2 regions of the Microbacterium sp. MEJ108Y genome follow, and region 2 is predicted to be linked to the other one. Evidence: riboswitches for the same ligand, from Rfam matches in the RefSeq annotation. Region 2 holds a riboswitch; the other holds the start of a gene.

Region 1 (4,389 bases), on a different contig from region 2:
GTCTCTCGATGCGGGCGGTCAGCGGATCGATCATCGGCCGACCTCCAGGCGCCGCGCATGCAGGGCCTTCAGCACGGCCTCGTCATGGCTGATCGCCACGATCGCCGTGCCCTCGTCACGCAGGCGTGCGATCAGGCCGACGAGTTCGGCCCAGGTCGTGGCGTCCTGCCCGAAGGTGGGTTCGTCGAGCACCAGCATCCGCGGCCGGGTGGCGAGGGCCGCGGCGACCGTGAGCCGCCGCTTCTCCCCGCCGGACAACGTGTACGGGTTGGCCCCGGAGAGCGAGCTGAGCCGCAGTCGTTCGAGGAGGTCGTCGACACGAGCGGTGATCTCGGGGTCGGAGAGCTTCAGAGCCCGAGGGCCGACAGACAGCTCGTCGCGCACGGTCTTCGCGAGCAGCTGGTGCTCGGGAGTCTGCATGACCGATGCGATGCGGGTGAGCAGCGCGCGCGACGACCAGCGGAAGGGGTCGGGCTTCTCTCCGGCGGCGAGCGCGGGCAGAGCCGCGACCCGGCCGTCCTCGGCGGGGATGAGCCCTGCGAGCGTGAGACCGAGCGTCGACTTTCCTGCGCCGTTCGCGCCGGTGACGCCGAGCACCTCGCCCGCGCGAACCTCGACATCGAACGGCCCGGCGACCGCGAGCCCCCGTCGCCGAGCGACCGTGAGGCCGCGCGCTTCGAGGAGGGACTCCCCCGGCTGGTGCGCCGGCGCGGGCGGAACGGCGGGCGGGTGGCCGGGAACCCACACACCGGATGCCGCGAGCTCGGCCCCTCGCGCGCCGAGCACCTGCTCAGGGCTCCCGTCGGCGAGGACGACCGTGCCCTCCGGCTCGGCGCCGAGCACGATCACCCGCGTGACGAGCGGCAGCCAGACGTCGATGCGATGCTCGATCACCACGAGGGTAGCGCCCGTTGCGTCGAGGGCGGCGGCGACGGCATCCCGCACGTCCTGCACTCCTTCGGGGTCGAGGTTCGCGGTCGGCTCGTCGAGCAGGATCGCGCCCGGTCGCATCGCCAGCACGCCGGCGAGCGCGAGACGTTGCTTCTGACCTCCCGAGAGCGCGGCCGTCGATCGATCGAGTGCGACATCGAGCTCGACGGCGTCCAACGCCGCGCGCACCCGCTGCCAGATCTCCTCGCGGGGGACGCCGAGGTTCTCGCAGCCGAATGCCACGTCGTCGCCGACCCTCGCGAGGATCGTCTGCGTGTCGGGGTCCTGCAGCACCATGCCGACTCGACCACGCGCCTGGATGGGCGGCACGCCGTCGACGAGCAGCCCTCCGTGCGTCTCGCCCTCGTCCGCGCCTCCGAGCACCCCGCCGAACCCCTGCAGCAGGGTCGACTTGCCCGAGCCCGACACCCCCAGCAGCAGCACCCGCTCGCCCGGTTCGATGCGCAGGTCGACGTCGCGCACCGCCCACCGCAGTCGCGTCGCGTACCGCCATCCCCAGCCGCGGGCTTCGAGGGTGGCGGGCGTCGTGGGCGACCTCACACCCGTGCGGTGACCTCGCGGCCGGCGGCGAACCGGCTGAGGGCTCCCGTCGCCGCGAGTCCTCGGGCGATCAGCCACGCGCCGAGTCCGGCGATCACCGCACCCGAGATGGTGGTCGAGACGATGTAGATGGTCGTGAAGAGCGTGTCTGCTCCGGCGTACCAGAGGATGCGGTCGTTGATGCCGCACGCGAGTCCCGCTCCGGCACCCGCCAGCATCGCGACGGGCAGACGCCAGACGCCGTAGAGGAACACGAGGAAGATCAGTTCGGCACCGAGACCCTGCACGAGGCCCGAGACGATGGTCAGCGGACCCCAGGCGTTGCCGACGAGGGCCGAGATGATCGCGGCGACCAGCTCGGTGTAGAGCGCGGCGCCCGGCTTGCGGATGATCAGCGCGCCCAGCACACCGGCGATGAGCCAGGGGCCGGCGAGCAGGCCCTGCACGCCGGGGAGCAGCGGCTTCAGGATGCTGCTGGGCACCTCGTAGCCGACGTTCCAGAGCAGGAAGATCAGCGCGCACGCGACGGCGATGACGCTGGCGACGACGATGTCGACGACCCGCCAGCGCCAGAGCTCAGGGCGACCGAGGCCCTTCGAGGCGCGCGAGACGGCTGCGGATTCCGTGGTGGATCCGGACGTGGATGTACTCATCAGTGACTCCTCCCTGCGCTGGCATTACCCAGATCAGGTTCGACGGTCGAAGCGCGATTCGCTCCCTCTCAGCCCGGCTCGCCGGACTCCCGTGGTTGTTCTGACGATCTTACCCAGTGACGACACTCACGTCTGCTCCTGTTGCAGCGACACTGATCCCTGCGCGAGTTCGGTACCGTGAGGGGGTGACCGCTCCTGACTCCGCCGAGGCCACCGCCTCCGCCGTTCCTGCGGGCGATGCGTCGACGCCCGATGCGACAGCGCCTCATGCGTCAGCGCCTGCCGGTGCCGCGGCTGACTCGTCGGAGCCCGCCGGTTCGACTGCGGCGCTTCCTGATGCCGACGTCTCGTCGGCCGGCACGACGGATGCGGCACCCAGATCAGATGCTGACGACGCCCCCGGACTCATCGCTCTCGAGGCGGCTCTCGAGACTCCCGAGACGACTCCCCACGCCCAGTGGGCAGAGGGCGCCAGCGGTGGGACGCCCCTGACGTGGGTCGACGCGGTCGAAGTGGCGCGGCACCCGGCAACCGAGGCGCTCGATGACACGCCTCCCGCCGCGAGCGGCGGCGCACTTCTGACCGGAGCGCATCTGCGCCCGGCGATCACCCGCCCCGGCGTGCTGGTCCCGCTCGGCGTTCTCGTCGGATTGCTCGGCACCTATGTCGGGTCGGCCATGCTGTGGCCGTTGCACGAGGTGGCGCCGACCGTGCAGGCAGTGGAGCTCTCCACGGTCGCCGCGCCCGCAGCCGCCATCACCTGGCCCACCCAGGGAAGCGCCGCCGTGGGAATCGGCGGCATCGGCACGACGTCGTCATCGCTCGATGCGGCGGCGATCGCGAGCGTCACCAAAGTGGTCTCGAGTCTGATGGTGCTCGATCGGATGCCTCTCGCCGTGGGCGAGCAGGGCCCGGAGTTCTCGTTCACGCGGGCGGACAACCTGGCGTACTGGGACTACCGCCGCTCCGACCAGTCGGCGCTCGACGTGCCCGTGGGCGGCACTCTCACCGAGTTCCAGCTCCTGCAGGGAACGCTGCTCGGTTCGGCGAACAACTACATCGACCGTCTCTCTCAGGAGATCTGGGGCTCCCCCTCGGCGTTCACCGCTGCGGCGGAGGTGTGGCTGCGCGACCGTGGCCTCGACAGCATCACGATCGTGACCCCATCGGGGTTCGACGCCCGCAACACGGCCACGCCTGAGTCGCTCGTCGCGCTGGCCGAACTGGCGATGCAGAACCCCGTGTTCGCCGGCATCGTCGGCACTCCGTCTGTCGATCTTCCGGGCGCCGGCACAGTGGTCAACACGAACGGGATGCTGGCGGATCCTGGCGTGGTCGGAGTTAAGACCGGCACGCTCGGCGACAGTTGGAACCTGCTGACCGCGAAGGTCATCACGCTCGACGACACGACCGTGCACCTCTATGCGTCGGTTCTCGGGCAGGCCGACGATGAGCAGCGCCTCGCCCAGACCCGTTCGCTGTTCTCGCAGGTCGAGACGGCATTGGAGCAGCAGGCCCCCGCTGTCGCGGCCGGCACGGTCGTCGGCACCGTCACGACGCCGTGGGGCGCGACCGCCGATGTGGTGACGGATGCCGACGCCGACATCGTGCTGTGGAACGGCGCGATGGCCGAGGCCTCGACGGACTTCTCCCTGGGCGACAACCGCGAGTCGGGCGACGAGGTCGGCACGTTGACGAGCTCAGGACCGTTGAACACGGTGACGACGTCGCTGTCGCTCGCCGATGACGTCGATGCCCCGAGCCCGTGGTGGCGCCTGACCCATCCGCTCGAGCTCCTCGGCATCACCGAAGCTCAGCGCTGACGACAGCAGAATGCCCCGCCCCCGGATGAAAGGGAGTCGGGGCATTCTGCTTCTCGGCCGACATGCGGGTCGGCCGTCGTGCGGATCGACCGTCGTGCGGGTCGGCCGTCGGGCGGATCGACCGTCGGACGGATCGACCGTCGGACGGATCGACCGTCGGGCGGATCGGCCGTCGTGCGGATCAGCCCTTCTGGCCCCCGTCGTCCGAGCGTTCGACGACGGACTGTGCCGCAGCGGCTTCGGCGGCAGGAACCTGCGCCCCCACCGAGACCCCGACCTGTGCCGCCGCCGCAGCTTCGTCGGCGTCGCCGCTGACGACGACAGGGGTCGAACCCGTGAGTGCGTCCTCTGCGTCGATGTCGGTGGCCGCCTGCTCGAACTGCGACTGATAGAGGCGCCAGTACGCGCCCTGCGCCGTGATG
Region 2 (4,389 bases):
GGCGAAGCTCGCGGGCGTCGCTGTCACGGCCGAGCGCTTCGGCGCGACGCTGCGCGACTGACTCAGCGCTGCGCGGACTGCATTCCATTACGGGATGCAGTCCGCCACGCAGGCGGTCGAGGCGTCGGGTGTGGAAGTGATCGCCACCGCCGAGCCGACCTGAACCTGGCTTTCCCGCGAGGTAGCGTGTCGTGATGAGCATCCTTCCCCACAGCACGCCTGCGGCGGTTCCCGATGGCGTCCGACCGATGGGCGAGGCGCCCTTCCTCGACCCGGGCGATCAGATCTCCTGGCACTACCGGAAGCCGGGGTGGCAGCCCGGAGACGCGTCGACGATCACACCCATGCGAGTGGTCCGCGACGACGAGCGGGGCCTCGTCGCCTGGCTCGCTCCGGGCACGCTGCAGGAGGGGCAGGGCACTCCGGCAGGCGAGCGCATCCGAACGGTTCCGCTCGAGCGGCGATGGCTGGACCCGCGGACGCGGATCGTGGAGGAGTGGTGGGGCAACGGCATCCTGCGGATCGCCCCCGCAGGCGCCGCGTGGTCGGTGTGGCTCTTCTGGAGCGATGTGAGCGGGGCGGAGTGGCAGTTCGCCGGCTGGTACGTGAACCTCGAGAACGCGCACCTGCGCACCGACCGCGACACCTACTCGTCGGACCACATCCTCGACGTCGAGATCGAGCCGGACGGCCGGGTGCATCTGAAGGATGAGGACGAGCTGATCGCGGCCGTCGAGCAGGGCCGCCTCACATCCGAGCAGGCGGCGCAGATCGAGCGGCACGCCGACGCGGCGATCGCGTCGTACCGCGACGGTGACTGGCCGTTCGCCGCGGAATGGCGAGATTGGCGGCCGGATCCCTCCTGGACCGTCCCCGAGCTCACGGGGCTGTCAGACCTCCGTCCGCGGTGAACCCGGCATCCGCCGTGAGCGGAAGACACTTCCCCTCGCACGGCGGAGATGGTGGCATGGGTCCATGACTGACGTTCTGATCCTCGGCGGGACCGGCTGGCTGTCCGGTCGGATCGCCGGACGCCTGCTGGTGAACGGGGCGGCGGTGATGTGCCTCGCGCGAGGAGGTCGACCGTCCCCGGAGGGTGCGAGCCTGGTTCTGGCCGATCGTGACGACGCCGACGCCTATGACGCCGTCCGCGGTCGCGATTGGGACCACGTGATCGACGTCTCCTCGAATGCGGCGCACGTGGCGGCGGCGGTCGAGGCGCTCGGGGATCGAGCCGCCCGCTGGACGTACGTCTCGTCGGTGTCGGCATACTCCGATGACGAGACGGTCGGGGCGGACGAGTCCGCGCCGTTGCATCAGCCGGCCGGCGCCGGGGATGAGTACGAGTACGGCGCGCAGAAGGTCGCCGCCGAGAAAGCGGTTCGCACGCTCGGCGACCGAACGCTGATCGTGCGCCCGGGGCTGATCGTCGGGAAGGGCGACCCGAGCGACCGCTTCGGATACTGGGCTGCGGCGTTCCTGCGCGCTCACGACGAACCCGTGCTGCTGCCCCGTGCAGACGGGCGCGACGTGCAGGTGATCGACGTCGATGACCTGTCGGAGTTCATCAGCACGACGACCGCGACCGGAGTGATCAACACGACCGGCGACCGGCACCCGATGGCCGAGGTCATCGAGGCGGTGCGCAGGCATGCGGGTCACCGAGGAGACACCGTCACGGCCACCGACGACTGGCTCGTGGCGAATGAGGTGGAGTACTGGGCGGGCACGCGATCGCTGCCGCTCTGGCTCCCGCGCGACATGACCGGATTCATGACGAGGTCGAACGCGCGCTACCGTGCGGCCGGGGGAGAGCTGCGTCCGCTCGACGAGACCATCGCCGTGGTGATCGAGGACGAGCGGGAACGCGGTGTCGATCGCGAGCGGCGGGCAGGTCTGACCCGGACAGACGAACTCGCGCTGATCCAGCTCCTGCGCTGACGGCGCGCGTCGCTAGACTGCGAGCAGTGACACGGGGTGCCGCATCCGCGGCTGAGAACAGACCCGTCGAACCTGATCTAGTTCGTACTAGCGAAGGGATGTCGCAATGAGCGATCGTCTGCGTCCTGAATCCGAATCGACCCTGGCTGCCACGGCCGGACAGCTCCTGTCCGAGCTGCGCGAGAGTCCACCTCTGACCCACTGCATCACCAACAGCGTCGTCACGGGGTTCACCGCCAACGTGCTGCTCGCCCTCGGCGCGGCACCGGCGATGGTCGACATCGTCGACGAAGCAGGAATGTTCGCCGGGGTGGCGTCCGGCGTCCTGATCAACCTCGGAACGCCGACCCCCGAGCAGCGAGCGGCGAGCCTCGAAGCTGCGGCCGGTGCCGTCGCCGCGGGCACTCCGTGGGTGCTGGATCCCGTTGCGATCGGCGCACTCCCGGTGCGCACGGCCCTCGCCCACGAGCTGGTCGCCTCGCGCCCCACGGCGATCAGGGGGAACGCATCCGAGATCCTCGCGCTCGCCGGACTCAGCGCAGGCGGCCGGGGTGTGGACGCGACAGACACGACAGACGATGCGGCAGAGGCAGCGCTCTCACTCGCCGCGCGTCATGGCTCTGTGGTCGCGGTGTCTGGACCGGTCGACCTGGTGACCGATGGCGTCCGTCTGCTGCGCATCGCGAACGGTCACGAGCTGCTCACCCGGGTCACCGGCGGCGGGTGCGCGTTGGGCGCGGTCATGGCCGCGTTCCTCGGCGCGGCGCGCTCGACCTCTGCCGATCCGCTCACGGCGGTGGCGTCGGCGAGCCTCGTCTACACGATCGCCGCCGAGAGGGCCGCGGTGCACGCCTCGGGCCCAGGCACCTTCGCTGTCGCTCTGCTCGACGCGCTCGCCGCCGTGCAGCCGGCTGACCTGGTGGCCTCCGCGCGTGTTCAGGAGAGCGCGCTGTGATCGCCGACCTCTCGCTCTACCTCGTCACGGATCCGGGCCTCTGCGGTGAGCGGGGTGTCGTCGAGACCGTGCGCCTCGCTGTCGACGGGGGAGTGCGCATCGTGCAGCTGCGCGACAAGATCGCGACGGATGCCGAGACCGCCGATCAGCTGGTCGAGCTGTCGCGCGTGATCGCCGGCCGTGCGATCCTCCTGGTGAACGACCGGGTCGACGCGGCGCTCGCCGCTCGCGCTCGGGGAGCTCGCGTCGACGGCGTGCATCTCGGTCAGGGCGATGCGTCGGTACTGCGGGCGCGCGAGCGACTGGGTGCCGAGGCGATCATCGGGTTGACGGCGAACACACCCGACCACTTCGACGCGGTGGCGGCTCTGCCTGCGGGCGTGGTCGACTACCTCGGCGTCGGTGTGATCCGCCCCACCGACACCAAGCCCGACCATCCGCCGGTATTGGGCATCGACGGCTTCCGGTCGCTCATCGAGACGTGCGCCGTGCCCTGCGTGGCCATCGGCGGCGTGGACATCGATGACACTGAGCGACTCCGCGACGCGGGCGCGGCCGGCCTCGCGGTGGTCTCGGCCATCTGCGCCGCGGTCGATCCGAAGCAGACGGCGCAGAGCTTCCTCCGGCGGTGGCGGGCGTCAGGCACGCCGCGGGTGCTCAGCATCGCCGGCAGCGATCCATCGGGCGGTGCGGGGATCCAAGCCGACCTCAAGTCCATCGCCGCGAACGGCGGGTACGGCATGGCGGCTCTGACCGCACTCACCGCTCAGAACACCGTGGGCGTGCGGGCGGTGCATGTGCCGCCCGCGGAGTTCCTGCGGGAGCAGCTCGATGCGATCTCAGACGACATCGTCATCGATGCGGTGAAGATCGGGATGCTGGCGAATGCCGACGTGATCCGTGCGGTCTCCGACTGGCTCGATGCCATCCGGCCGCCGATCGTCGTGCTCGACCCGGTGATGGTCGCGACCAGTGGCGACCGGCTTCTCGACCGGGAGGCCGAGGTCGCGCTGCGCGGACTCCTCGAGCGCGCGCATGTCGTGACGCCCAACCTCGCCGAGCTCGCCGCGCTGGCCGACCATCCGATCGACGGGTGGGATGACGCGCTCGCGGCGGCCGCTGCGCTCTCCGACCGTGTGAGCGCGGCGGTGCTCGTGAAGGGAGGGCATCTCGACGGCGACGACGTTCCCGACGCGGTGATCGACGCTGCCGACGGAGTGAGTCGGGGGTATCCGGGCGCGCGCATCGCGACTCGCAACACGCATGGCACCGGGTGCTCCCTCTCGTCCGCCCTCGCCACCCGCCTCGCCAGGGGCGAGTCCCTCACCGACGCGGTCGCCTCGGCCCGTTCGTGGCTGCGTGAGTCTCTGACGGAGAGCGATGCGCTCCACGTCGGACGAGGACACGGGCCGATCAACCACTTCGGCGGCCTCTGGCGACGTGGCGGACTCGAGACCACCCCCGACCGGGCGCACATCCGCGATCAGTGGTGG

The links. Region 2 has a riboswitch for thiamine pyrophosphate ahead of thiM (hydroxyethylthiazole kinase). Riboswitches for the same ligand answer to the same signal wherever they lie in the genome.
Region 1: it holds a riboswitch for thiamine pyrophosphate, as region 2 does, so the genes downstream of both, RU09_RS13340 (ECF transporter S component) here and thiM (hydroxyethylthiazole kinase) in region 2, are expected to answer to the same signal.

What each region holds. Positions count from the first base shown of each region.
Region 1 covers NZ_JXQX01000030.1:50,192-54,580, reverse strand. Annotated here, with positions in the region: gene RU09_RS13350 (energy-coupling factor transporter transmembrane component T family protein) at 1-34, opposite strand, end outside; gene RU09_RS13345 (ATP-binding cassette domain-containing protein) at 31-1,491, opposite strand; gene RU09_RS13340 (ECF transporter S component) at 1,488-2,144, opposite strand; TPP riboswitch at 2,138-2,247, opposite strand; gene RU09_RS13335 (D-alanyl-D-alanine carboxypeptidase family protein) at 2,330-3,967, shown strand; gene RU09_RS13330 (ABC transporter ATP-binding protein) at 4,149-4,389, opposite strand, start outside.
Region 2 covers NZ_JXQX01000001.1:99,770-104,158, forward strand. Annotated here, with positions in the region: gene pheT (phenylalanine--tRNA ligase subunit beta) at 1-61, shown strand, start outside; gene RU09_RS00520 (DUF402 domain-containing protein) at 195-911, shown strand; gene RU09_RS00525 (NAD-dependent epimerase/dehydratase family protein) at 976-1,941, shown strand; TPP riboswitch at 1,964-2,057, shown strand; gene thiM (hydroxyethylthiazole kinase) at 2,048-2,896, shown strand; gene RU09_RS00535 (bifunctional hydroxymethylpyrimidine kinase/phosphomethylpyrimidine kinase) at 2,893-4,389, shown strand, end outside.